DNA from 4 places in the Desulfofundulus salinus genome. Region 4 is predicted to be linked to each of the others. Evidence: riboswitches for the same ligand, from Rfam matches in the RefSeq annotation. Region 4 holds a riboswitch; each other region holds the start of a gene.
The links. Region 4 has a riboswitch for cobalamin ahead of D7024_RS03255 (energy-coupling factor ABC transporter permease). Riboswitches for the same ligand answer to the same signal wherever they lie in the genome.
Positions count from the first base shown of each region.

Region 1: another riboswitch for cobalamin. It lies ahead of thiC (phosphomethylpyrimidine synthase ThiC); the one in region 4 lies ahead of D7024_RS03255 (energy-coupling factor ABC transporter permease).
Region 2: another riboswitch for cobalamin. It lies ahead of cbiD (cobalt-precorrin-5B (C(1))-methyltransferase CbiD); the one in region 4 lies ahead of D7024_RS03255 (energy-coupling factor ABC transporter permease).
Region 3: another riboswitch for cobalamin. It lies ahead of D7024_RS06050 (DUF2162 domain-containing protein); the one in region 4 lies ahead of D7024_RS03255 (energy-coupling factor ABC transporter permease).

Region 1 is NZ_RBWE01000001.1:2,558,623-2,565,663, reverse strand. Features, by position in the region: gene D7024_RS15450 (class I SAM-dependent methyltransferase) at 1-42, shown strand, start outside; gene D7024_RS12980 (fumarylacetoacetate hydrolase family protein) at 103-861, shown strand; cobalamin riboswitch at 925-1,119, shown strand; gene thiC (phosphomethylpyrimidine synthase ThiC) at 1,228-2,526, shown strand; gene bzaB (B12 lower ligand biosynthesis ThiC-like protein BzaB) at 2,530-3,804, shown strand; gene D7024_RS12965 (methyltransferase) at 3,832-4,848, shown strand; gene D7024_RS12960 (DUF2284 domain-containing protein) at 4,865-5,431, shown strand; gene D7024_RS15445 (B12-binding domain-containing radical SAM protein) at 5,556-7,041, shown strand, end outside.
Region 2 is NZ_RBWE01000001.1:1,818,286-1,825,326, reverse strand. Features, by position in the region: gene D7024_RS09315 (cobalt-precorrin 5A hydrolase) at 1-79, opposite strand, end outside; gene cobM (precorrin-4 C(11)-methyltransferase) at 76-831, opposite strand; gene cobI (precorrin-2 C(20)-methyltransferase) at 848-1,564, opposite strand; gene cbiT (precorrin-6Y C5,15-methyltransferase (decarboxylating) subunit CbiT) at 1,548-2,084, opposite strand; gene cbiE (precorrin-6y C5,15-methyltransferase (decarboxylating) subunit CbiE) at 2,110-2,772, opposite strand; gene cbiD (cobalt-precorrin-5B (C(1))-methyltransferase CbiD) at 2,754-3,857, opposite strand; cobalamin riboswitch at 3,984-4,270, opposite strand; gene D7024_RS09285 (ATP-binding protein) at 4,274-5,014, opposite strand; gene D7024_RS09280 (DnaD domain-containing protein) at 5,034-5,810, opposite strand; gene D7024_RS09275 (histidinol-phosphatase) at 5,879-6,730, opposite strand; gene D7024_RS09270 (cysteine hydrolase family protein) at 6,731-7,041, opposite strand, start outside.
Region 3 is NZ_RBWE01000001.1:1,170,120-1,177,160, reverse strand. Features, by position in the region: gene D7024_RS06065 (cobaltochelatase subunit CobN) at 1-3,666, opposite strand, end outside; gene D7024_RS06060 (DUF2149 domain-containing protein) at 3,686-4,003, opposite strand; gene D7024_RS06055 (MotA/TolQ/ExbB proton channel family protein) at 3,984-4,673, opposite strand; gene D7024_RS06050 (DUF2162 domain-containing protein) at 4,673-5,500, opposite strand; cobalamin riboswitch at 5,622-5,901, opposite strand; cobalamin riboswitch at 6,074-6,266, opposite strand; gene bioF (8-amino-7-oxononanoate synthase) at 6,470-7,041, shown strand, end outside.
Region 4 is NZ_RBWE01000001.1:625,757-632,797, reverse strand. Features, by position in the region: gene D7024_RS03275 (L-lactate dehydrogenase) at 1-103, opposite strand, end outside; gene D7024_RS03270 (energy-coupling factor ABC transporter ATP-binding protein) at 224-1,147, opposite strand; gene cbiQ (cobalt ECF transporter T component CbiQ) at 1,144-1,926, opposite strand; gene D7024_RS03260 (energy-coupling factor ABC transporter substrate-binding protein) at 1,919-2,251, opposite strand; gene D7024_RS03255 (energy-coupling factor ABC transporter permease) at 2,254-3,000, opposite strand; cobalamin riboswitch at 3,402-3,681, opposite strand; gene D7024_RS03250 (DsrE/DsrF/DrsH-like family protein) at 3,849-4,316, opposite strand; gene D7024_RS03245 ((Fe-S)-binding protein) at 4,416-5,378, opposite strand; gene D7024_RS03240 (4Fe-4S dicluster domain-containing protein) at 5,392-5,694, opposite strand; gene D7024_RS03235 (MarR family transcriptional regulator) at 5,694-5,939, opposite strand; gene D7024_RS03230 (CoB--CoM heterodisulfide reductase iron-sulfur subunit A family protein) at 5,939-7,041, opposite strand, start outside.

The DNA of each region.
Region 1 (7,041 bases), 1.9 Mb from region 4:
ATCCGGGCGCAAAAGCCCCTGTATTCACCCCCAAATGTGTAAAAAGTATGGTAAAATAATAAAGCATCAAAATCTCATCAACTGTAGCAGGGGTGTTTTTTTATGCGTATTGGTCGTTTTCATCACAGGGGAGAAATTTTCTACGGCATAGTTGAAGGTGACACGGTTTTACCGGTGGCCGATCCCTTTCAATCTTTGGAACCGGTATCCGGGCGGCAGTTCGCCCTGCCGGAGCTGGACCTGCTGGCTCCCTGCCTGCCCACCAAGGCGGTGTGTGTGGGGCTCAATTACCGGGACCACGCCCTGGAGCTGGGTATGGCCCTGCCGGATGAGCCGGTCCTGTTCCTGAAGCCGTCCACCGCCGTGATCGGCCCCGGGGAACCCATTGTTTACCCGGCCATGAGCCATCAGGTGGACTACGAGGCCGAACTGGCGGTGGTGATCGGGAAAAAGGCGCGGCAGGTGCGGGAGGAAGAAGCGGCCGGGTACATACTGGGCTATACCTGTGCCAACGACGTTACCGCCCGGGACCTCCAGAAAAAGGACGGGCAGTGGACCCGGGCCAAGTCGTTTGACACCTTCCTGCCCCTGGGTCCCTACATCGTCACCGGCGTCGACCCGGGAGACAGGGAAGTTTCGCTCTACCTCAACGGGGAGCGAAAACAGCATTCCTCCACGTCCCAGTTGATCTTTCCGGTATACCGGCTGGTCAGTTTTATCTCCCGCATCATGACCCTTTTGCCCGGGGATATCATCCTTACCGGTACGCCTGCAGGGGTGGGGCCGGTGCAGCCGGGGGACACGGTAGAGGTGGTTATATCCGGCATCGGCCGGCTGGCCAACCCGGTAGTCAAAAAATAAAATAACCGTTCCAAATTTTGCTTGACGTTGCCGGGCCGGTGTGGTAGAATCCCATATAAACAATAACTGAATAGTCAAACAGGTGCCCCGCAGGGGGAGAATAGGGAAGTCCGGACGGGTGGCATACCACCCGGAAACGGCGCGGTCCCGCCACTGTAGTCGGGGAGCTTATCCCGGTCACTGGGGTTTGGCCGGGAAGGCCGGGATAAAAAGCGATGATCCGTTAGCCAGGAGACCTGCCTGTTTGAGAGAATGGCTGCTCTCGCGCGAAAGGGCGGCCGTGCGCGGAGGATGATGGTAAAGTCCTCAGCCAGGTAAAGTTTTGGCTGGGGACTTTTTATTTTAACCAAACGGAGGTGTCGCGAAATGCCAACGCAAATGGCCAGGGCCCTGGCCGGTGAGATTACCCCGGAAATGAAAAGGGTGGCCGGGCGGGAGGGGGTGGATCCGGAGTTCGTTCGCCGGGGAGTGGCTCAAGGCACCATCGTCATACCCCGCAACCGCGCGAGAAAGAACATCGATCCCGTGGGCATCGGAACGGGCTTTGCCGTGAAGGTAAGCGCCAGTGTGGGCCTGGCGGCGGAAGGGGACACCATCGAGGGCGAGGTCGCTAAAGTACGGGCGGCCGTGGAAGCCGGCACTGATGCCATTATGGATTTGAGTGTGTGCGGGGATATTGACGGTGCCCGGCGGGCCGTGCTGGCGGCAACGACCACGCCCGTGGGTACCCTGCCCGTGTACCAGGCCCTTGCCGAGGCCCGGGAGAAGTACGGGGCGGCGGTAAAAATGAAGGTGGACGAAATGTTCGAAGTTATCGAGCGGCAGGCCGCCGACGGGGTGGATTTTCTGGCCCTGCACTGCGCCACCACCTGGCAGACCCTGCGGGCGGCCAGAAAGCACCGCCGCGTCGATTACCTGGTCAGTCATGGGGGCAGCCACTTAATGGGCTGGATGATTTACAACCAGCAGGAGAATCCCCTTTACGAGCATTTCGACCGGCTGCTGGAGATCTGCCGCCGCTACGATGTTACCTTGAGCCTGGCCGATGGGTGGCGTCCAGGCTGCCTGGCCGACTCCCTGGACGCGGCCCAGGTGCAGGAGCTGGTGGTGCTGGGGGAACTGGTGGCCCGGGCCCGGAAGCAGCAGGTGCAGGTGATGGTCAAAGGGCCGGGGCACGTCCCCCTGGGGCACCTGAAGGCCACCGTGCAGCTGGAAAAGCAGCTCTGCCACGGCGCGCCCTATTTTGTCTTCGGCCCGGTGGTTACGGATATCGCTCCGGGATACGACCATATTACGGCGGCCATCGGCGGGGCGCTTTCGGCCTGGGCCGGGGCGGAGTTTCTCTGTTATGTCACTGCCGCGGAGCACCTGGGACTGCCCGGTGTGGAGCAGGTGCGGGAAGGGGTCATTGCCGCCCGCATTGCCGCCCATGCAGCCGACGTGGCCAGGGAGCCCCGGGCGGCGCAGTGGGACCTGGAAATGTCCCGGGCACGCAAGGCCCTGGACTGGGACAGGCAAATCGAACTGGCCCTAGATTCCCGCCGGGCCGGTGCCCTTCGCCGGGAGCGCAGCCACGGTTCTCACCGGGCATGTGCCATGTGCGGCAGGTACTGCGCCATGCAGGTGGTAGGGGAATACCTGGGCAAAGAGCAGGGGGTGTGTTAGGTTATGACCCAGTTGTTGGCGGCCAGGGAAGGCCGCGTCACGCCGGAGATGGAGGAGGTGGCCCGGCGGGAGGGAGTGGATCCGGAATTTATCCGGGCCGGGGTGGCCGCCGGTACCATCGTCATCCCGAAGAACAGGTTGCGGAAAGGAATCCGGCCCTGCGCCATCGGTCGGGGCCTGCGGACCAAGGTGAATGCCCTCATCGGCACCTCCAGCGACCGGGACGACCCGGAAATGGAGGCCCGCAAGATCGAGGTGGCCATTTCCGCCGGGGCCGATGCCATTATGGACCTCTCCACCGGGGGGGATATCGACGGCATGCGCCGCGTTAGCCTGGAAAGGGCCACGGTTCCCGTGGGAAGCGTGCCCATCTACCAGGCGGGCATTGAGGCCATCGAGAAGAGGGGCGGCATTGTGGCCATGACTCCGGAGGACATGTTTGAAGCCATAGAAAAGCAGGCCGCCGCGGGCATTGATTTTATGGCCATTCACTGTGCCCTGAATTTTGAAGTGGTCGAGCGCCTGCAGAAAACCGGACGGGTGACGGACATCGTGAGCCGGGGCGGCGCCTTCCTCACCGGCTGGATGCTGCACAACAGGAAGGAAAATCCCCTCTACGAGGAGTTCGACCGGGTGCTGGACATCCTGCGGGAGTACGACGTCACCTTGAGTCTGGGCGATGCCATCCGCCCCGGGTGCATTGCCGATTCCCTGGACGGCGCCCAGATTCAGGGCCTGCTGGTGGCCGGGGAACTGGTGGCCCGGGCCAGGGAAAAGGGGGTGCAGGTGATGGTGGAGGGGCCGGGGCACGTGCCCATACACCATGTGGAAACCACCATGCTCCTGCAGAAGCAGCTCTGCCACCAGGCCCCGTATTTTGTCCTGGGCACCCTGGCCATTGATGTGGCCCCGGGGTACGATCATATCACCGCGGCCATCGGCGGCGCCCTGGCCGGGGCTTCCGGGGCGGACTTCATCTGCTACGTCACCCCGGCGGAGCACCTGGGCCTGCCCACGGAAGAAGATGTGCGGGTTGGGGTGATGGCTGCCCGCATTGCCGCCCATGTCGCCGACATTGCCAAGGGCGTCAAGGGGGCCTGGGAGTGGGATTTAAAAATGGCCCGGACCCGGGCTTCCCTGGACCGGGAGGCCGTGGCCGGCCTGGCCATCGACCCGGCCCTGGTGCGCTGTTACCTTGAGAAAGGAAAAGAGGAACTGTGCAGCGCCTGCGGCGACGAATGCGCTCTGCGGCTGGTGTCGGAGTATTTTCAGCAGTGATCCCACCATCCTTGAGGTGGCAGGTAAATGTTTAAAAGAGATGCGCGATCTTCCTCAAATGGCTGGTATATAATGGACATCTGCCGCGGACACTGGGCGGCCCATGTGCTTTTTGCTGCCGTGGACCTGGGCCTTTTTGACGTCCTGGCCCGGGGCGCCCAGACTCCCGCCCGGGTGGCCGCGGCCCTGGGCACCCACCCGGAAGCCACCGCCCGCCTGCTGGTTGCCCTGGAGGGCCTGGGGTTAGTGGAAAGGGAGGGCGAGTTTTACCGCAACGCTCCCCTGGCCGGCCGCCACCTGGTACGGGGAAGGGATGCCTGCCTGGGCCATGCGGTGCACCACTTTGCCAACCTGGCCGAGGGTTGGTCCCGGCTGGGCGAGGCCGTGCGCACCGGCCGCCCGGTGGGTTTTGAGGCCGTGGAACGGGCGAACTATGAAGAGCGCCTGCGGGACTACATCCTGGCCATGGGGGACCAGGCCCGGCTCAAGGCGGATCAGCTGGCTGCCGCCCTGGATTTAAGCGGTTGTGAACGCATACTGGATTTGGGCGGCGGGCCCGGGGTGTATACCGTTGCTCTGTTGAAGAAAGAGCCCCGGGCACGGGCCACCATCCTGGACCTGGCCCCCACCCTGAAGATCACCCGGGAATTGATAGAAGCGGCGGGGATGATGGAGCGGGTGGAGCTATGTGCCGGGGATTTCACCAGGGACGAACTGGGTGAAGGGGTTTACGACCTGGTGCTGGCCTCCAATGTGGTGCACATTTATGACGCTGCCACCAACCGACAAATCATGGACCGGGTCTTCCGGGCCCTGCGCCCGGGCGGGCAGGTGGTGATCCACGATTACGTCCTGGCTGAAAAGCCCTCCCTGGAAGCCGCCCTCTTTGACCTGAACATGCTGGTGGGCACCCTTACCGGCCGGGTGTACGGCGTTCAGGAAATGGGCAGCTGGCTGGAGGACGCCGGTTTTGAGGATGTGACTTACCACCCCCTGACCGCAGGCAGCGGGTTGTTAAAAGGGAGAAAATGGAATGACAAATAGAAAGGAGGAAGAGTCCTTGACAGGAACTTTTAACAACAGGGGCGGGCCCGTTGCCGGGCCGGTTGAAGCCGTGGCCCTGGATGATCTGGTGGAGCATCTTTGCCGGGTGGCCCGGGAAGCCGGAACAACGGAAACCAGGGTAATAGATGTCAAAACGGTCACCGTGGCCCCCTGGGTGCGCTGGAAATGCCAGTACGGCTGCCCCGGCTACGGCAGGAGCCTTACCTGCCCTCCCTTCAGCCCCCGGCCCGGGGAGACGGAAAAAGTGCTGGACTGTTACCGTACGGGCCTTCTCTTTCTGGCCCCGACATCCTGGCTGGTGCGCTACCTGGCCGCCCACCTGGAGCACCTTGCCTTCCGGGCCGGTTATTACAGGGCTTTCGGGCTGGGGGCGGGGCCGTGCGGCCTGTGTGAGGAGTGCAATACCGGGGGGGCGTGCCGCCGTCCCGGGGAGGCCCGCCCTTCCCTGGAGGCCTGCGGTATAGATGTGTTCCAGACGGCACGTAACAACGGCCTGAATCTAACCCCGGCCCGGGAACCGGGAGAACCCTGTCCCCGGGTGGGGCTGGTGCTTCTGGAATAAAAACCGCCCTGTTAACTGTAAAGACAGCGACGAGACACAGCTGTCACCCGTACCAAAGAACCGTGGGTGAAAATAGCTGCTGAACATTACCTTATAACATTACTTCCCGGAGAGGTGAGCTGCCATGCGGGTTTTGCTCCTTAACCCACCCCTGCTGACCGATCCCTATACCGATGACCTGGTGGTCAACGCCCCCCTGTCGGCCTGCCTGCTCACCGGTTACGCCGGGGCCTGTTTAAAGCAGGCCGGATTGGACGTAGCCGTTATGGATGCAGACCTGGCCGGGCTGGACGTGGAGGCAACCAGGGAGCAGCTGCTGGCCGAAGACTTTGATTTGCTGGGTGTGCACTTAAAATTCCTGTGGGGACGGACGGCGGAAATAATGACCATGCTGCAGGAGATCAAGCGGGAGAAACCCCACATCCACCTCAATCTCTACGGCCACTACCCCACCTTTGCCTGGGAACCGCTGTTGCGGCAGTTGCCCTTTGTGGATTCGGTGGTTCTGGGCGAACCGGAGCTCACCCTCACGGATCTGGCCCGCCGCCTGGCAGGCCTGGACAAAGGGTTCTGGCAAGACACTGTAGGGCTGGCCGTGAACGGTGAAGGGGGCCCGGTGCAAAACTCCCCGCGCTGTGCCATCGCCGACCTGGATGCCCTGCCTTTCCCCCTGCGGCCTTCTCCGGAGCTGGCCGCCCGGCGCAACATGCACAACTACATCCTGGGCAGCCGCGGCTGTTTTGGCCGCTGCACTTTCTGCTACCTCAATTCCTTTTACGGACCCGGAACGGTCTGGCGGGGGCGCAGCCCGGAAAATATCGTGGCTGAAATTGATGAGGTATACAGGGCCACCGGCAACCCTTCCTTTTACTTTGCCGACGCCAACTTTTTCGGCCCCGGGGAAAGGGGGCGGCAGCGCGCCCTGGAACTGGCCCGGCTTTTGAAGCAGCGGGACTTCCCCCTGGTCTTTGGCCTGGAATGCCGGTCCTCCGATGTGGATGAGGAGGTGTTTGCCGGACTGGTGGAGGCCGGGTTGCGGGATGTGTTCCTGGGGGTGGAAAGCGGCGCCCAGAGCGCCCTGGACCGTTTTCAAAAGGGCACCACCGTGGCCCAGAATGAAAGGGCCATTACTATCCTGCGCCGGCTGGGCCTGAACATCTCCCTGGGTTTTATTAATTTCGATCCCGGTACCACGCTGGAAGAAATCCGGGAGAACCTGGACTTTCTGCAGCGCATGGAACTGCTGGACTGCCCCTCCACCACCGCCCACCTGTTTTTTCACCGCCAGGTCGTCCTGCGGGGAACCCCGGCCTACAACCAGCTGCTGGCCCGGGGGCAGTTAAGGCCGGTTGGTTTCACCGCCCACGAGGGGGAGTACACCATCGTAGACCCCCGGGCGGAGGCGGTGGCCCGGGTTATGGGCCGGGTGTGCCGGCTGGTGCTGGAGATAACCGGAGGCGAGGACCTGTACACTGCCAGGGGGCCGAAGGTGAGCTGCTGCGGGAGAGTGGGCGATGAGGGCCGCAGCGGTTTGGGTGAAGGTCTTACTGCCGGTGGCGGCAACCGTTCCATCCCGGCCCATGTCCAGCGGCAGGAAATTTTCCGGCGGT
Region 2 (7,041 bases), 1.2 Mb from region 4:
CTGCTTGCTGTAAATGCCGGGATACCTTTGCTGCCAGGTCAATACCGTTTTTGGTAATGGCGAATACGGCAATGTTCATGTACTGCTACTCCGGTAACCATGGCAGAATTGGGGGTCATAGAGCTGCGACAACTGGTAGGGGGAGTTGAAAACATCTCCCACCAGCACCAGGGCGGTGCGGGTGATGCCCGCTTCCTTGACTTGATCAACGATATCGGCCAGCGTACCCCGTAACAACCGTTCCTCGGGCCAGGAGGCCTTTTCCACTACCAGCACCGGGGTTTGGGGGGTATAACCTCCGGCAAGCAGTTCTTCAACCACCTGATTCATCTGGTGTACGGAAAGAAAGATGCACATGGTGCTTTTGTGGCGGGCCAGTTCCCTTAGTTTTTCCCGCTCGGGTACCGGGGTGCGCCCTTCCAGCCGGGTAAGGATCACGGTCTGGGTTACCCCCGGCAGGGTCAGTTCGTGGGGGATGGCGGCTGCAGCAGCTAGAAAGGAGCTCACTCCCGGCACAACCTTAAAAGGTATGCCCAGGGCTGCCAGGGCATCCATCTGTTCCTGGATGGCCCCGTACAAAGCGGGGTCGCCGGTATGTACCCGGGCTACAGTTAATTGCTCCTGGTGTGCCCGGCGCATTACGGCCAGCACCTCATCCCGGGTCATGGTGGCGCTGTTGTATATCTCTACTCCGGGGCGGCAATATTCCAGTATTTTCGGATTAACCAGGGAGCCGGCATAAATGACCACATCAGCCTCCTGCAGCAATTTTGCTCCCTTAACGGTAATCAATTCGGGATCCCCCGGTCCGGCACCTATAAAGTAAATCACTTCTGCGTCCCCCTTGTTAACGGCCTCCCTTGCGGATGACCAGGATAGACATGTAATCAAGCTTCTGTCCGGCCAGATCGGTGATCTTCCGGCTTACCATTTGATCGGGATAACCGCAGCGGCTCACCAGGGCGGCCCGTTCGGTTAAACCCTTTTCCCGTAAGAGTTCCAGTACCCGATCGAAATAACGGTTTACCTTCATGAGCACTACGTTGTCAAAGCTGTCCAGCACCTCTTCCAGGCGCTTTAGGTTATAGGCCGCTGGTATTACGACCAGGCTTTCTTCCCCTATGGCCAGTGGTTCTTCCAACGCGGCCGCACAGGCACTCATGGCGGTGATCCCCGGAATGGTTTCTACGGGCAGGTCGGGATAATTTTTTTGCAGGTAAGCCCGGACGTAACCATAGGTGCTGTAAAACATCGGGTCACCGATGGTGACAAAGGCTACCTTTTGCCCCTCTCGTACCAGTTGGGCCACCCTTTCACCGGCCATGGCCCAGTGCTGTTCGAGTATTTGGTGATCCCGGGACATGGGAAAGGATAACTCCAGGGTTGTAAACTGGCGCTTGATAGCCTTGTTGATAATGGACAGGGCCAGGCTTTCCCGGTCGGCGGCCGATTTGGGTACACACACTACATCCACTTCCTGTAAAACACGGTAGGCCTTTAGGGTAAGCAGCTCCGGATCTCCGGGACCAACACCGATGCCATAAAACTTACCCAACACCCTCATCCCCCTCCTTTTGGGCAGTGATGATCCACACAGGGTTTAAAGCATGCATCAGATGATAATGGCCCCGGGATACCGTGCGGGTTACGGAAACCTGCACCACCTCTTTTTCCCAGGGAGGGCCTAGCAAAGTGAGGGCCCGGGTTAGTGTTTCCAGGGTCAGGGCGTTGATGACCAGTCTTGCCCCCGGAGCAAGCCTTTCCGCCAGCAACTGGACTATCTCCCCTAACTGGCCGCCCGAGCCGCCGATGAAGACCCGGTGGGGGGGCGGGAGCGGGAGCAGTGCCTCAGGGGCACGGCCGTCCACCACCTGGATGTTCTTCTGGCCAAAGCGACGCATGTTTTCCCGGATCAGCTCCAGTGCCGCGGGCTTTTGCTCTACGGCATAAACGATGCCGTCACCGATTAGCCGGGCTGCTTCGATAGCAATAGAGCCGGTGCCACTGCCAATATCCCACACCACCTGGCCCGGGGCCAGCCGGGCCTTGGCCAGGGTGACGGCGCGAATTTCTTCTTTGGTCATGGGGACACTCCCCCGGATAAACAGGTCATCGGGAATCCCCGGGGTTACATATGTCCAAGCTTTTTTCATCAATGATCACCATGACGCAATAACTTTGCCCGGAAAAGTCCCGGCGGGCCAGTTTACCGGGTGTGGTTTCCAGGATTTCCTCCTCTGGATAACCCAGGTTGCAACAACAAAAAACTTTTCGATCAGCCATTTCCGCCTTCACGAGCAGGCTGGCGATGTGGTTGGGTGGAGCTCCCGGGCCGGTGAGGAGGGCTACCTTCCCATGGTGGCGCATCAGGTTAACCAGGTCGCCGGCAGGTCTTCCGTGGGCACTCAAGATCAGTGCATCATGCCAGGGTATGGCCAGGCGGGCAAAGGCCAGTTGTACCGAACTGATTCCGGGGATGACCTCCAGTTCCTCCGGGGTAAAATGTTGGCGCAGGTAATTCAAGATTCCGTACAGTCCAGGATCTCCTGAAGCTAAAACGGCTACCCCTTCCTCCCGGTGTGAGCGGATGAAATCCACCATGGCCGCAAGATTATTTTTAATTACAAAAGTTTTCTGTTCCTCTCGGGCCAGATAGACCAGGTGGCGCTGGCCGCCTACCAGTACCCGGGCGCTGGCCAAAGCTCTTTGGGCGGCAGGGGTGAGATAATCCAGGTTACCCGGTCCTACGCCAATTACCCTAATTCGCGGCATCCCAGCGCCCTCCCGATTTCCTGTGCCTGACGGTCCCAACCGAGGATTTTGCCGTCCAGGGTCAAAAGGACTGTCCCCACCTTTAAACGGTGGTGGACGTACTCCATGGCCCGCTGGCTGGCCCGGCAAGCCAGCTGGTGGTAAACAGACAGGAAATTGTGTTCCGCCAGCAACTCAACCACACTTTCAATGGTGCCGGTTTCCATAATGCTTGCGATCAGATCCCGTTCACCACCCATCAGGGCAACGTGACTGGCCAGGGTTTCCCGCCGGGCGTCGGCAACGCGGCTGTGGGTATGAAAAATGCCGGCGGCTACCTTTAAAAGCTTGCCGTGGTGCCCCCAGAGCAACACGCCGGAGAAGCCTTTTTCCACACAGCTTTCCAGCATAAAACCTACGAAATTGCTCATCTCCACCACGGCTTCGGCGGGAAATCCGTATCCCTCCACCGCTATCCGGGCGCCCATGTGCCCCGGAGTAAGGACGACCTGGTGGAAGCCTGCCGCCCTGGCCATGTCCAGAAGGGGGAGCAGGGAATCCTTAAACGCTTCCTCGGACATGGGCCGGACTATACCCGTAGTTCCCAGGATGGATATACCCCCCACAATCCCCAGGCGGGGGTTCAGGGTGCGCCTGGCTATCAATTCTCCCCCGGGTACGCTGATCATTAGTTCCACTCCCCGTCCGGGAGGGAGAACGGCGGCCACAGCCTCCTTAATCATTTGCCGGGGAACAGGGTTAATGGCGGGCTCGCCTACGGCCAACGCCAGCCCCGGTTTGGTTACCCGCCCTACACCAGGACCTCCGTGAAGGCGAATTCCGTCTGGGGCGGGGCGGGCCTCGACCACAACGGGCAGACCGTGGGTAACGTCGGGATCATCTCCTCCGTCTTTGATCACCACCGCCCTGGTGCCGCCGGCTATTGCCTCTACCTGGTGGATGGGTACCGTTAAGGACTGTCCCATGGGGTTGACCAAAATGACCTGAGCAGGTTTTGTGCCGTGAAAAAGCAACTCCGTGGCAGCCCGGGCAGCCGCAGCGGCACAGGCTCCTGTCGTTATTCCGTTACGTAAAGGCTTAGCCACCTTGTTTCCCCCTGAAAAAAACACGCCCGGCAAAAGTAGGGGCGTGTGGAGAGTCTTTACGCCTGCTATCTTTCGCGCGAAGATAGAAAGGCCTACCACTGGCTTTACCCTTTAGGAAAGGGCATGTTCCAGTGAAAGGGGCAGGCAGGTCTCCTGGCTCCCGGATCTTTGGATGCCCGCGCCTTCCCGGTCCAGCACTCACCAGTGACATCGGTTAAACCATGCTGTTATATTTTCACTGCTGAACAAGCATACCATCGGATGTAGCAGCTCATCAGTGAGTGCTGGGCCAGTGGCACTTTGCGGGTTCCTCCCCGGTTACAGTGGCGGGACCGCGCCGGCTTAAACAGGATCCACCTGCTCCCCGGTCTTCCCTATTATCCCCTTTGAGGACCTGCCCCGCATATATTTAGTTTTTAACCTTCCCGGAGCCTTTCCCTGCGCTGGACCATGCGAATGTCATCTTCAACCGGTAACCGGTAAGGCCAGCACATCTGGCAAATACGGGAAGTGGTTCTTTCTCCTAAATATTCGCCCAAATCTTCCAGGCTGATGTTGGTGGTAATGATTACGGGGAGGCGATGGTTGACGCGGTAATTTAAGATCGAATAAAGTTTATTTTTGGTCCACTCGGTATAATTATGGGCACCCAGATCGTCTAAAAACAAAAGGGGTACTTCCCTTGCGGCATCCATGAGATCCTTTTCCGAATAATCTCCACCCTGGCGGTTCTGGTCATAAGTTGAACGCAGGCGGTCCAGCAAGTCCGGTACGACCACAAACAGTAGGAGCACTTCTGCTTCCAACAGGGCGTTGGCTATGCAGGCGGCCAGGAATGTCTTTCCACTGCCTACTGGGCCGGTAATCAACAAACCGTCAATATGCCGGTCGTTTTTAAAATTATTCACGAAGTCCTGGGCTGCCTGGAAAGTACGCCGGGCCGACTCATAATAGGTCAGCTTGCGTTCCGCATCTACTCGCAATCGCGAGTAATACTTAAAGTTAAATTTGTCAAAGGTGTGGTAACGCAAGCCTTCCGGTAACCCTGCTTCTTTAAAACGGTTGACCAGTGCCCTCTGCTTGTTACACGGGCAGGGAACTGCTACATTGTTTTTAATCACCACACCCCGATCTTCACATACAGGACAGGCCTTCACTGGCCGGCATCCTTTCTAATTAACTGAGGTATAGCGTTTTCAAAAGTGCTTTCTTCCGGTCATCCACCTTGGAGGAAAGTTGCTTACCTGAACGCCGTTTCTTAAATTGTGCGTCATAGGCGTTTATTTCCTCGACGGTACGCAGGTTGTTCTTTTTCCATTCCAGAATAATACTATCGATATACTTAAAATTATGCTTGCCCATCAGGACGGCCCGGCGTAAAGCTTCCAAAACCAGCGTGTGGTCCAGTTCCTCGGCCCACTGGCGGATCTGTTCGACCTCCATGGGGGAAACAGGCCGCCCGAATTCCTGTTCAAAGGCCCGGATGATCAGGGCAAATTCTTGCGCCGTTGTCTCTAAAGGCCTTTTTTCCAGCAGGCTGCGGGTACGTTCAATTTCCTTGACCCTGATGCTGGCCCAGATCTCCGAGAGCTTTTCCAACAGCGGTTCAAAGTCATATCCACTGAGGATCTGATCTTTTCTTTCGTCATAATACTGGGTTACGGCCAGAACTTCCTTTTCTATTAACCTGTTCAGGTTTTGTTGCACCCGGGTTACATCCTGGGCCGTGCATGCGGCCAGGGTGGAGGCGGAAGGAAACAGGTTCTTTTCCTCTACCTGCAACCGGAGAAGCTGAATGAGAAGGATCATTTCTTCGTCGGTTATATCAAGGTGACGGTACAAACGGAGTAAAAGATTCGGGATGGTGGTAGTGCCCTGGAGCAACAGGTCGGCACCAAAGGCAGCGGTAATGTTCCCCTCCCGGTATCTTTTCACCGTTCTGCCATTCATCATGCTCTTCCTCCCCCGCTTAGTGAATATTTTATGGTAAGGGAGGAAGTTTGTCCAGGCAAAAAAAACCGTTAAAGGGGGCAAGGTTGACGAGAAGTAAAGGTGTGCACCGCAAGCCCCAGTTCTTCTAACATTAACACCGCCTGGTTTGTATATGCTCCCAACTCAGAAAGCCGGTGAGCATCGGAGCCCACGGTGAATATTTTGACTCCACATTCCCGGGCCTTTAAAAGAATTTCCCGGCTGGGATGAAATTCGGTCAGTCCCCGCCGCAGACTGGAGGTGTTTACTTCCAGCCCCATATTTCGCCGTGCTATTTCCTTGAGAATCGGTTCGACCATTCCTTTATGGGCACTTCCCAGGGCTGTACCCAGGAGGCGTTCTCCGTGGCGTCGATAAAGATCCAGGTGACCGATACAGTCAAAGAGGTTGCTTTCCACGGCTTCCTTTAAGACTTGAAAGTATTCGCCACACGCCTCTTCCACAGTGTGGGAGGAGAAGTAGATCCGGCTTTCCTCCCAGGAGGATATGGATTGATGTTCAAGGCAATGGATGGAACCCAGTACATAATCAAAGGGATAATTGTTTAAAATTTTTTCAATGGTTTTCTCATAGCCCCGTTCATAGCCAACTTCTAAACCAGCCTTTATTTTCAGTTCCCGGTCATGCAGCTGGCTACGGGCTTTTTCAATGTCCCGGAAATAATGATCAAGCCAGCTTAAATCCTCCATGGGGTGAAGCCTTCCATTTAACCGTACGAACCAGTCCAGCCGGCGCCGTACCGGGTCCACTTCCAGGTGGGGGGTAAAACAAATCTCCCTTAACCCCAGGTTCAGGGCCTGCTGGCAGTATTCCAAAATGCTGTGATCTTCGGCATCTATAGAATAGCCGGGGTGGACGTGGTAGTCCAAAAGGGGTTTCATTTAAGCAATCTCCGCTCCTAAAACTGTTTCCATTTGTTTTAGCGCCCACCGGTGGGCTTCCTCATCGAAGCTGGCCACCCCTTGGGTATACACCACCGTCCGGTAGTCCCGGTTGCGCAGTTCTTCCACCGTATACAGGACGCAGATATTGGTGCAAACCCCCACAACGTGAACTGCAGCCGGATTAAGATCTTCCAGGATTTTGTTTAAATTAGTACGGAAAAAGCCGCTGAAACGGGTTTTCGGCATCTTGATGGCAAAAGGGTATTCCTCCACCAGTGAAGCAAGTTCATCAATGAGCCCTGCTCCCG
Region 3 (7,041 bases), 540 kb from region 4:
GTCATCGTTGTCCAGTACGCCCCACAGGGAATCCCGCACCTGGGTAACCACATCCACGCTTTTCAGGATTTCCCGGAAAACATCCCGCGCCGGCACGCCATAAGCAGTCTTGCCGTAAATGTAGGACATGCGGTTCATGTAAGTATCCACCAGATCCCCTTTGTCCTCCCAGGCGCTGGTGGCCTGGGCCAGTTCTGAGACACCCGTACCGTAGGTTCCCGGAGCGTCGCCAAAGATCCTGGCCAGCGCCAGAGCATCCGCCTCTTGTTCTGATAGACCTTGTTCCTGCAGCTTGTCCCTCAAGTCCAGGTAAACCTTGCGCACCAGGTTGCTTTCCGGGTCCTCGTTCAAAAGAGCAACCTTCCTGAAGGCCTCATCCAGCACACCCACCACATGAGAAAAGGTATCCCGGAACAGGCCGGAGATGGTCACCAGCACGTTAATCCGTGGCCTTCCCAGTTCCTCCAGGGGGATGACTTTCACCGTGCTCACCCGGCCGCTTTTATCCCATACCGGTTCAGTGCCGATTAACCGCAGGATCAGGGCCACAGTTTCTCCCTGGGTGCGCATGGTTTCGATGGCCCACAGTACCACCCCCACCGTTTCCGGATACCGTCCGTTTTCCGCGTAGAATCTTGCCACCAGTTGATCAGCAGCCTCTTTACCCGTTTTCCAGGCTGCCGCATCGGGCACCATGCGCGGGTCAAAGGAAACCAGGTTCCTGCCTGTGGGCAGGGCATCGGGTACACGCACCGGGTCCCGGCCCAGACCGGGTTCGATGAATTCACCTGAAAGAGCCCGGAGTAAATTGGTTATCTCGTTGATGGTCAAAAGCAGGCGCTCTCTGATTTCCTCCCGGCTGCCTTCTCTGGCTTCCTTATCGTAGGCCACAATGGAATCAACCATCAAATCCAGCATTTCTCCCTGGGGCGGCAGACCGAAGGTATGCAGGCCGTAGGGCATGAGCTCCGTTGCCAGCTCCTCCAGATACTCATGGAGAAGGAAAGCCACCCGGGAAAATTCAGTCGCCTGAAGATCAATGCCCAGATCCTGGTCGAGACTATTTGCCTTAACCTTTTCCATAATTTGTTCCTGCAGGCTGGCCGCCCTGGCTGTATTGCCCCCGCTTAAGGCATTCTGATATTCCACCACCAGCTGCTGCAATTCGGCCAGCTCACCGTAGAGCCCGGGCTGGATCATGGGCGGTATCAGGTGGTCGATGGTTACTGCATAACCCCGGCGCTTGGCCTGAGTTCCTTCACCGGGATTGTTCACGATGTAAGGGTAGATATCCGGCATGTTCCCAATCAAAACATCCGGCCAGTCATTTTCTCCCAGCCCCACACTCCGGCCGGGCAGCCATTCCAGCGTGCCGTGGGTACCCAGGTGAATTACCGCATCGGCACAGAACTCCTTCTGCAACCAGAGGTAAAAGGCTATATACTGGTGGGGGGGAGGCAAAGCTGGGGAATGGGCAATCTTGTCGGGATCATCCCCCCACCCCCGTACGGGCTGCGGGCCAAGGAAAATGTTACCCAGTGTGGCACCGGGAATAACCAGGTTGCCTTCGTAAACCATGATGTTACCCGGAGGTGGACCCCATTCCTTTTCCACCTGCGCCCGCAGCTCCCCGGGCAGGGTAGCGTACCATTCCAGGTATTTTTCCACAGGCAGGACTAAGGCTCCCGCCTGCACCAGTTCGGCCAGTTCTCCCGGCGCCCAGCTGCCGACATTTCTGCCCTGCCTGCGAATTAGTTCTTCTATTGCCTGGGGGCTGAGGTCGCCTTCCACCCGGTAACCATTGTCCCGCAATGCCTGCAAAATAACCGCTGCGCTGGCGATACTGTTTAAATAAGCGGCGCCGATATCATCCTTACCGGCATGGTGGTTATAGTAAACAAGGGCTATTTTTTTGTCTGCATTGCTTTTCTGCCGCAGGTTTACCCAGGCCAATGCCCGGCCTACCAGGCGGTCAATACGATCGGGAAGGGGTACTTTTTTGACTATGCGAGCCCCCGTACTTTCATCCACCCTTACCAGCGTACTGCCACCCATGAATACCGGCTCAATGCGTCCGTCCAGTTCAGGATAGGCAATTTGCCAGGCCACCTCACTGCTGATACCTGCCGGGTTGCTCTGCCAATCCTCTAAATCGCTGCTGTAAACCGGTGCCATAACCGGTACGTTTAACTGTTTAAACAACTCGATACCGGCTTCCGGCTGGCCGTAAATGAAGTTAAATCCAATCCCGGCAATGAGAAAGTCCACCTGTCTTTTGCCGCCGGGCATAAAGAAGTCCTGAAAGGCCGTTTTGCGGCTGCTGCTGTCACTGAAAACCAAAAGCGCATTGACTCCCCTGGCTTCCAGTTCCCTCTGGACGGCCAGATACATGTCGATATCACTATTTTTAAAGAAGCTATCGTAGCTAATAATGCCGACCCACGGAGCTCCCTCTTTTAAATGTCCGCTGGCTTTATACCAGGCAAGATAACCACCTGAAGTACCGAAAGTGCCCGGCGGCAGTCCCGTACCGCCTCCACCGCCGGTAGGCAGGTATACGGCATCATGCACGCTCTGATATACCTGGGTAAGGTCAAACCCGGAAAGCTCCGGCCCCCAAAGGGCATCATATACCGCCCGGTAGACTGTAGCCTGAGCATCCCCCAGATAAGCGGCCGCAACCCGGTCATAAAGGGCATTATAAACTGTATCTACGGCCAAACCGGCACTTTGCCCGTCGCTATGATATACCGCCTGGTAAACAGACTGGCGCACGGTATCATAAAGGGCCTGTAATCCCGTTTCTCCCTGCTCCGCCAGGTATACGGCTTCAGCCACAGTTCGGTACAGACCACTGGTATCCAGGGTAGAAGCCCCCCCGCACCGGTCGTACACGGCCTGGTTCACCGCCAGCCGGGCCAGTGTCCAGTTCGTACTGTTATCCGGCTGGTACACGGAAGCGTAAACGCTGTCATAAACTGCCCGGTGAACTTCATTTACCGCCAGGCCCTGAGCCGCACTATCACCCGCCGCGTATACAGCATTGCATACCGTCTGGTACAGCCCATCCACGTTGAAGGTAAGTCCCTCAGCATCAGGATGGTAGATGAACCGGACGGGCATTTTAACCGGATCTAACTGTTCTCCGGTTGTTACCTGTCCGTATCTGGAGGCCAGATACAATACCAGCCGCCGCATATTTTCCACGCCGCCATTTACAAAATATTGAGCCAGGAAAGTATTTTGACTTTCATCAATACGGGGGTATTCAGGAAAAGAACCGCTACGGGTGGAAAGCACCTCGCACTTTTCAGGCAGGTCCTGCAATAAAGGCCCAACTGTTTGAATGGTTGAGGCTCCAATCATTTCCATCAAGAATACATCTGCATCCTGCAACGATTGCTTCAGCTGCTGGATTTTTTCTTCGCTCTTCAGGTCGTTGGAGCTAAATAACTTCAGCTCAACAGGATAGTTCTGCAGCTGGCCGTAAGCATCCACCAGGGGTACCAGAAACCCCTCACTGCCCAAAAGCATGACCACCCTTGTGCGTGCATTTTCATTTGCTGCAGCCCCGGAAGCACTTATTAAGAAAACAATAATCAGGACTATCAGGCTCAGGAATAGCAAGGTCGGGTGTTTTTTCCATTTTGCTTTACCTGTGGGCATTGATCCACTGCCACCTCACTTATTGGCTATTCTTCTCAATCATGATCAACTTCCCGGTCTTCGGGTCCTGATAGACCGTACCCATCTCCTGGTAACCAAAGCCGCCCCCCTGTTCTATCCCGGGTATCTCCTTAAGCTCCTTACCCCGTTCCACGTTAATCACCCGCTGAATGCTTTGCATGAGTCGCTGTTTTTCCTCGGGCTTTACTTTGGCAAAGATAATGTTCTGCAGGTTCCAGGAAAGTACCAGGGCGACCATCAAACCGCAGCAAAAAACCAGCATCACATCAATCAGATTGGCCAGCCCGCCCAGGAGATCAACTTCTTCTGCGGACAACCGCTCCCGCCTCCGTCTCCTGAACAGCACGGCTTTCACCCCCCACCACCAGTTCCAGCAGCAACTCCAGATACCTTAAATCCTGCTCGTACCAGCGACGACGCACCCTGGAAATGAGAGCACCCACCGCTCCGGCAGCCACACCCACCACCGTAGTATCAAAAGCAATGATCACTGCTTCGGACAATCCCCGCACATCACCCTGCCCCAGAGCAGCCAGCCCGGGACCAAGGGGGATAAGAGTGCCCATCAACCCGAAAACCGGGCTGAGTTTGGCCAGTAAATCCGTTTTGTCCAGTGTTTGTTTAAACCGGAATTCTTCACGGTCCAGTATGTCCTGAGCCACCAGCCTCCTGACCTCAGGGGACAGTCCGGGTTTTGCCAAAAGATCCGATACCAGTTTTTTTTGGCGCGGATTTAAAGCACTGCTATCAAGCACCTGCTGCAGGTTACGCATCTGCCAGAGGGAAACCCCTCCCACGTCATGAATTACTTCCAGCAGGTTGACTGGCTGAATAACTTTTCTTCTCCTCATTTCAGCCACAAAACTACCCAGTTCCATGAAGGCAAAAACGAGAAAGAAGAGCAGACCCATAATATCGGGAATTAGCAGGCTCTGGGATGCGGCATGCAAAATTTTGGTTAAATATTCGGAACCAGGAATGGTCATCAATCATCACGTTCCTTTAAAAAATTGATCTGATAGCGAAAATAACCCGCCAGGCTTAAGATCACCAACCCCGCTAACACCGCCGCCAGCCAGCGGGGCGAATCAATGTTCACGGGAGTTAAGGGCATGGTCATGGCCTGGACAAAGTTGGGAATAAAAAGAGCAAAGATAAGCGTCATCAATCCGGTAAACAACAACAACGGATTAAAAATAGCTACAGGCTTATACCCGGTCAAACGGATCGCTCTTCTCATGGCAAGGCTGGTCACAATAACCAGGATAAAAAACAGCACCGCAACAAACAGTCCCAGGCGAGAAAGCCCTGTACCCACCATGGAACTGGCTACAATGACTGAAAAGGCCAGGGCAACCAGGCATAAAGGACAGGGTAAAAAACCCAGGGCATACTTAAACCGCTCCAGAGCAGGAGAAATAACAGCCCCTGGCGCCGGCTGTCCTGCAAGGAAATGACAGGAGCTGTTAGAGGCAACCGCCTTACCGGCAAATTCCCCATCTCCCCTGGAGCGAAAACTTGCTTCACGCAAGCAACCCGGGGAGGAACTCCCTGCTCCCTTTTCCTCCTGCAGCCCCAGGTAAATCAGAAATATGGCTACCAGCAAGGCTCCTGCAAAGGTGTAACGATCCAGAAAGGAAATCAGGGTTTGTTGATGTGTACCAAAGAATACAACCAGCCCGTAAAGGATACTCCCGAACAAAAAAGATGTCAGCACCAGCCCCCACCGGCTCAGCCACGAGGCACCCAGGATCAATCCTGTTTTAATACTGAGAACAAGAGTTGCCAGCAGAAGTCCACCATAAATTGACATACAGACCCCTTCCCATCTTGCCTTAATAAAAAATCCCCCATCTACCCAGATGGAGGATTAGCCCTGGCACCACAATCATGCCACGACAAATTAAACCACCCCCCGTCCGCGCAGGTTGGTCCGGTCGTTCCGGTAACGGGCAGGTCTCCTGGCTCGGGTTCACCGGAGCTCCACGTCTTCCCATCCAGCACTCAGCCATGTTATGGTTTCCTTCGCCGTAACCTTATCGTAGCAGTAACCAAATTTCTATCAAAGCAGAAAGCAATCTTACTGAGTGCTGGACAGTGACTTTGCTGTGGAGTCCCTCCCCCTCACAGTGGCGGGACCGCGCCGGATTTGCACCGGCTTCCCTTTTCACTTTCACCCCTCGGGGTAAAAGCACCCGTTCCGGTATGAAATTGTCATCAGGCAGCAGGACATTAAACCATTTGCTGCCATTTAACCGAAAATGGTACACATTAAAACGAATAACCCCGGCCTGTCAGAGACCGGGGTTTGTTTACAATGGCTATAATCCCACGTAAAAAATGGTAAGATTACCACCGGCACAAACCCCTGTTCCCTGGGAGGCTTTCCGTGCCGCGTGCCCGGGCAGGTCTCCTGACTCATGGGTCATCGCCTGCTTCCCGCCTTCCCGGACTCTCCGGTCCAGTGGCCCTGTGGAAAGCTGCTACCCATTCACAGTGGCCCCACCGTCCAGGATTTTCACCTGGTTCCCTTTTACCCCTGCCTGATTGGCAGGGGAACCCGGACACGGCTATGCGGTTAAATCCCTTTACATGAAACAGTAACACATTTCTGATAAGTTGTCCATAGTAAATTGACAATAGAAAACCATTTTTCGTTATAGGGTGCAGTCGGGGCGTGGCAGAGCGGCTTAAAAACGTTAACCTATGCAGGAATAACGGTTAACGGTGGAGAATAACATTTAACCCGCGCATTGCTTTAAGTTTCGGGGAGGGAATAAAATTGATTGATTTCTTAAGCGAAGAATTGCGTTTAATGAAAGAACATAATCTGTATCGTTCATTGTACCTTATAGACGGCCCTTCTGAACCCAAAACCATTATTAACGGTCGGGAAATGCTATTATTTTCTTCTAACAACTACCTTGGTTTAGCTACCCACCCGCGGGTAAAGGCTGCAGCAATAGCCGCCGTAAAAAGATGGGGAACCGGCAGCGGGGGCTCCCGCCTGACCACAGGTAATTTTACTTTGCACCGTCTTTTAGAAAAAAGAATTGCCCGGTTCAAAGGAACCGAAGACGCAATTGTCTTTAACACCGGGTATATGGCCAACCTGGGAGTGATATCGGCCCTCGTGGGCCGGGGCGACCTGGTTATCAGTGATCAGCTTAACCATGCCAGCATCGTTGACGGCTGCCGGATTAGCCGGGCTACGGTGAGAATATACCGTCACGGCGATATGGAAGATTTACGGCACATTCTTTCGGAAAGCACTTCCTTTCGCAGGCGCTTAATCGTTACCGATGGGGTTTTCAGCATGGATGGTGACATAGCTCCCTTACCCCAATTGTTTGA
Region 4 (7,041 bases):
CCAGTTCGCTGACCAGGCCGCTCATCATCACCGCGTAGGCGGTGGCGGACCCGACCGCACCAACTCCCACCACTGCTATTTTGCGCTTATCATTTACGGGCATCCGCTTCCCCTCCCCCCTTATTCTCCCCCCTTCCAGAAAAAAAAATTATCCCAACTTCTTTTTTTGGGCGTATGTAAGCCACCCGGTTTTAGCCTATTGTTGCAAGGTCAAGGCCGACCTTCATTTTCTCCCCACACTGCATGATGCACATTCCGAGCGCATTTTTTCCCGGGGGAAAACATGTACTAAAGACGGTTTTCCTGAACCGGAAACCCTTTGAATACAGTCAAAAAGCTGTTCTTTCGTGCGGGGCAAGGGTAAACCGTCAGGCAGCCATCCCCTGCGGCTCAGCTGCTCATGGATCTCCACCAGCCAGGGGCGGGTTAAATCACTCTGTTTCAAAAGCCGCTCATCGTGAAAAACTTCTTCGGGCAAGCCTTCCCCCACCACGGTACCGCGGCTCATCACAAACACATAATCGGCCCAGGAATAGGCCAGGTCCACATCGTGGGTGGCCAGGATAACGGTAGTACCCTGCTGGTTGATGCGGTCAAATAGTTTCATTACCTGGGCAGCATGTACGGGGTCCAGGCCGGCGGTAGGTTCATCGCAGATCAGCACACTGGGCTCCATGGCCAGAACACCGGCCAGGCAGACTCTCTTTTTCTGGCCGTAGCTTAAAAGGTGGGTGGGCCTGTCCCTGAGGTCGGCAATTTCCGTGGCTGCCATGGCGTTTTCCACGCGGCGGGCCACCTCCCCCTCGGGCAGCCCCAAATTTAAAGGGCCAAAAGAAATTTCCTGGATCACGCTGGCCGAAAAAAGCTGGGTATCGGGGTCTTGAAAAACAATGCCCACATTTTTGCGCAACTGCATCAGCGAACGGTGATCGTACCGTACTTCCCGGCCGGCAAACAACACCCGGCCCCGCCCCGGGCGCAGGATACCGTTAAAGTGAAGGAAAATAGTGGTCTTGCCGGCCCCGTTGGAGCCCAGCACCGCCACCTTTCTTCCTTTTTCAATGGCCATAGTGGCTCCCCGCAGGGCGGTCGTGCCATCGGAATAGACAAAATGAATATCACGGGCTTCCAGGATAAATTCCTTCAAACAGGCCACCTCCAGCTCACCAGAACCAGAACCAGCAGGATAAAATCTACAAGGGCAATAAGGGCCAGATTTTTCCTGGATACCGGACGGGGGTCTTCCCACATCCGTATCTCTCCCGTATAACCCCTGGCCAAGAGGGCGGTGAAAAGGGCCTGGGAGCGGTAACATGACTTGACAAAAAGGTTGGATACCAGCTGAGCCAGGGATCGATAGGACGCCTTCAGACCGGCATAGCCACAGCGTGAGGTCTGGGAAATGTACATTCTACCGGCTGTTTCCATGATTACGAAGATAAAACGGTAGACCAGGCCCATCAATTCAATGAGCAGGGCAGGCACCTTTAACCGGCGCAGGACAGAAATAATCTCCACCATGGGAGTGGTCAGAGATAAAAAGTAAAGACAGGAAACGGCCCCCAGGGACTTTGTAAAAAGCAGGGCCGCATGATAAAGGCCCGGTATGGTTACACCCAGGGTAATCCCCCGGATAGCGAACCCGCAAACCGCCGGGTCGGGTTCCCGGGAGATGGTCAGGGTGATGGCCAGCAGCCCGGCCACCAGAAAACCCAGAGGCAGCAACAAAAGTCTGAAGTAAAAGCGTGCCGGTACGCGGGCGACCAGGATTATGGCCGCCGCCGTCAAACAGGTGACCAGGGCAGGTACCAGGACGCTTGAAGCCGCCAGGCATATACTCATGGTAAGCATGGCAAAGGCGAATTTTTCTCCGGGATGAACATGGCGCAGGCTGCTGGTATATGCATACTGGTCAATTTTAAACACCAGTATCTCTCTCCCCTAACAACTCCCCGGGTTGATTTCGCTTGACGTGGTTCCCCCTGCAGCCGCGGTAGAACCCTATGAAATAGCCGATAAATCCAGCACCCAGTGCTGCCTGCAGGGCAAAGAGCAAGCTTTCGATCTCCCCGCTGGGAGGCTCCCACACGGATTCAAACCACGGCTGGTAATCCGGCTGTAATTCTCCAATCATTTTCTCTGCCTGTTCATCGGCCCCCCCAAATTCAGCATTTTTATTCATCAACAGAGGAAAGACAGCCAGTACCAGGACAATGAAAATCAATAACAGGTTTTTTACACCGGTTCTCATTCTCATACCCCCCGGGATAAGACTCGCAGTTGTTCCAGTTCATGGCGGTTGTGAGCAACCAGGAAGTTAAAAACAATAATGGTCAGAATACCCTCGCTGATGGCCAGCGGCACCTGGGTTACCGCAAAGATACCCATGAACTTGATCATGGCCGCTACCACCCCGCCATGGGAAGCGGGAAAGGCCAGCGCCAATTGTATGGACGTGGTAACATAGGTCAACAGGTCACCTAAAAAGGCAGCCAAAAATACCGAAAGCCACCGGGGCAGGGCCAACCTTTCACCCAACCGGTAAATAACGTAGGCCACCAGGGGGCCCACCACCGCCATGGAAAAGGTGTTGGCCCCCAGCGTGGTTAAGCCGCCGTGAGCCAGCAGAACCGCCTGAAAGAGCAGCACGATGCAGCCCAATACGCTCATGGCCCACGGCCCGAAAAGTATGGCCCCCAGCCCGACGCCGGTGGGATGAGAACAGCTGCCGGTAACGGAAGGAAGTTTCAAAGCCGAAAGGACAAAGGCAAAGGCACCAGCCAGCCCCAGGAGCATTTTCACACCCGGGTCAACCTTTACGGCCTTTTGAATGGACAGGATACCTGCAACGAGAAACGGTAAGGTCAGAGCATACCAGAAAAGACACCACTTTAAGGGAAGAAACCCCTCCATTATGTGCATGGCCCAGGCATTTTGCTGGGGAAAGAACAGGAAAAGAAGAAAGAGAATGGATAAAAGGATCCCCGTATTCTTCCTCATAAAAAGACCTCCCTTATAAATAAGGTCACCCGGCAAGCGGCCCGCCCAACCATCACAAAGAAAACCCCCCGACCTGGTGCCGGGGGGTAATGTAACCGTGTGAACACAAAAAGGACATGCTCCACCGCTCCCCCGGTACAGATACTGAGGAGTGGAATAGGCATGTCCTCTGCTGCCCTCAGGTCATGGCCCCCTCAAGTCACCCAAAGTTTCCTTAAAAAAGTTGAAGGGGCTCCCCGGACAGTGGACCACATCACCCTTTAAGCCTTATCCCTCGGGATAAAGCACCTATTCCTGCAATCTGACATTTTTAAAAAACTAACAACCCCTGCGTGTCCGGGTGCAGGGGTAAAAGCATCCATACTCTAACCTCTTTCACCTCCCCATGGACCGTAGGTACAAACGGTGAAAAGGAACGGGCAGGTTTCCTGGCTCATGGATCACTGCCCCACCACGCCTTCCCAGCCCAGCACTCAGCCATGCTTATTTCCGTTCATTGCTACTTTAATCTTTATCATCAGCTAATCTCTGTCACAGCAGAATCAAATTAACTGAGTGCTGGGCCAGTGGCTTTGTGTGGCGGACTCCCCATTCACAGTGGCGGCACCGCGTCAGATTTTCACTGACTTCCCTCTATCCCTGTCTTTACCGGCAGGGAGCACCCGTCCACTTTATTCAATTGCCTAAATTATAGCACAACAGGTATACCCTGTCCAGAAATTTTCCCGCTCACAAACTTCCCAAACCTTAGTCCCAGAACCCCGTCGTAAAATTGCTGGTAAAAACGGCATTGCCTCCACGCCAAAAAATTTTAAAGACCTGTCCCTTTAGCGCAGCTCTTTAAAAGGCTAAATGAAAAGGTTTACATTGGCCTCGTCGGCTTCGGCCAGGTAAGTGGCCACCCCGGCAAACTCCAGACCGTCGATGAGTTCTTCTTTTCTTATGCCCATTACGTCCATGGACATGGTACAGGCAATCATCCTTATACCCTGCTCCCTGGCAGATTCGATAAGTTTCGGAAGGGGGGTAACATTTTGCTGCCTCATTACGATCTTCATCATTTTTGCACCCAGGCCGCCGAAATTCATCTTCGATATCCCCAGCTTGTTGGCACCCCTGGGCATCATCCAGCCGAACAGCGCCTGCAAAAAGCTCTTCTTTACCTTAACCTTCTCCGGCCTTCTCAGGGTGTTCAATCCCCAGAAGGTGAAAAACATGGTAACCTCGTCACCCATGGCGGCAGCGCCATTGGCTATGATAAAGGCGGCCATAACCCGGTCAAGATCACCGCTGAAGACGATGATGGTTTTTTTCATGTGCCTGCACCCCCGTACAAGTTATTTTAGTTAACCGGCAAGTTGAGGACAAAGATGTGGGACCGGTGCTTTTCTTCCAGCATAAAGAGGGCCTTCATACTATCCTCCGCAGTAGGCCTGTACCAGGTAGCTGGATATGTCCTCCAGCTGTATTTCTCCACCGGCGGCCTTTTGCAAATTCACCAGGCAGATCGGGCACATGGTCACCGCCCTGAAGGAAACCTTCTTGATTTGATCCACCCTTTTTTTAGCATATTCTTTTGCCTTCCTGGGGAACAGGGACTCGGCAGGCCCGCCGCAGCAAAAGGTGAACTTTCCGGACTCCGCAGGTTCCCTCACGTCAATACCCGCTTTCTCCAGCAAAGTTCTCTGCTCCTGTAGCACGTTCTCGTGCCTGGCATATAAACATGAGTCGTGGATGGCCGCTTCCAGGCGGAGCTCCTTTCGGGGCTTCAGGTCCCGCTCCGCCAGTATTTCCAGGTAACTTTTTACCTGCAGGTTATATCCTTTGATCAAGGCAGGGTACACGGAACGAAGCATATGGGTGGTATGGGGGTCGACGGTAATGATATTTCTGACCCGGTATTTTTTAAAAACATCCACTACTCTACGGGCGTGGGCCTCCAGGACATCGTCCACTCCCAGGTCATAAACAAGCGCCCCCGAATACAGGTCTTCTTCGTATAAATAGCCAAACTCAATTCCCGCCTGCCCTAAAAGTCGTGCGATATTGGCCAGTATTCTGCTACAGGACTCCCGCATGCTTTTGGGCGGTACGGCCAAAAGACCCGATACGTTGATAAACCTGTTGACGACCCTTCCTACCTTTACAAAGTCAGCGATCCATGAATCCTCAATCTTTTCCTGGACCTTATTCAGCGCCTCGATGTAGGGGATGAGCTGATACATCCTGCCGGTATAAAGGATGGTTTCCCCACCCCTGGGCAGCCCCAGACCCTTTGCCCACGCGCTTACGCTTTCAGCCGAAACGGGCAGCACGGATTTTCTAATCCGCAGGTTATCCGCCAGAATGCCCACGGTATCGCCAATCGGTAATGGCATATTCCCATTCTCCTTAAATTTTGAAAACTTTCTTATTCATATAGTAGCGGAGAAAACGCACATTTTCCGCTATATGCACCTGTGCCGGGCAATTAACTTCGCACAGTTTACACAAAAAGCAGGAATAAATGGTCTCTACATTCTCCAGCACCTTGTCCTTCACGCCCAATAACACGTAGCGGAACAGCTTCCGGGGGAGGAGTTCAATGCCCATGGGGCATACCGCACTGCATACCCCGCAGTTCATACAGGCAGAGGCATCAAACCGGTCAGACCTTTTAACCTCCTCAACAAAGTCGGGATTTACCAGTGCCATCAGCTCTCCTCCTTGATTACCGCTCTGTACTTGTAATAGCCCTCGTCAGTTAACTCGTCCTCACATAAATGGCCGTACTTGCGCATGCCCATGACCCAGAACATGACTTCATGGCAAGGATAACCCACTGCTTCCGCTATTTCCGGAACGGTTTGGGGACCGTCCTTCAGGACATCGAGGATCTTATCCCTCATCAGCATTTCTTCCCTGACGACTTCCCTGACGTCTCTCACCCTGCCGTTCATCAGCATATCTCCTTTATCAGGCCATCAATCATGGACTTGATCTGTGCGTCTGTATAACCCCTGAGATTGAGGGCATCCCGGGAACAGGTTGGAACGCAGCCGCCGCAGCCCTTGCAGACCGCTTCGTTTACCCTGGCCACTTCCCTGCCCTGGTATTGCTCTTGTTCAATGGCGGAGTAAGGACAGGCCTGTGCACATACCCCGCACCAGGTACACAGCTGGGGATCCACGTTGGCAATGAGCGGATCAAGCTCAACATAGCCTTTTTTGAGGATGGAAGCGCTCTGGGTAACCGCCGCCAGGGCGGAGGCCACGCTTTCGGAAGAGTTCTTGGGCCCCTGGCAGGCACCGCAGATGAACACGCCGTCCACCACCGTTTCAACCGGACGCAGTTTGGGGTGTATCTCGTTGAAAAACCCGTCTCTTCCCACGGGCAGCTTCAAGGTATCCACCAGCTTCCCGTTCTTTTTGGGGACCATGCCGGTGGCCAGAACCACAAGGTCGGCCCGGATCTCAAACTCTTCCCCAAAGGTAAGCAAATCCTTCACAGTTACCTTTAATTTCCCGTTCCCACCTTGTTCAACCCTGGGAGGCTCGTTTTCGTCAAACTTAAGAAAAGCTGCCCCCCGCTTTAAGGCCTCCTGGTAAAGCAACTCAAACTTGCCGTAGGTCCGTATATCCCTGAAAAGATGAAATTGATGGATTTTGGGGTTCTTTTCAAAGGCCAGATTGGCAGCGTGAATGGTCGCATTACAGCAGTAACGGGAGCAATAACGGTTGGCGTTTTCCATGTCCGCACCCTGCCTGCTTCCGACGCAGTAAATGTAGACCACGTCCTTTATTTCCCTGCCGTTGTAAACCAGCCTGCCGTCGGAACTGTCCAGGAGCTCCTGGAATGCGGCAAGGGTTATTACGCCCTCCAGCCCGTAACCGTACTCACCTTCCCGCGGTTGATAAGGATCAAAACCCGTGGCCACAATGATTGCTCCCACCCGCACACCAACATCGCTTTCCGCAGGCTCTTTTATCCTTATCTTTACGTGGAAGTCCCCAATGCTTCCCGATTTTTCCACCACCCCGGCATTGGTGAAAAGAGTAATGT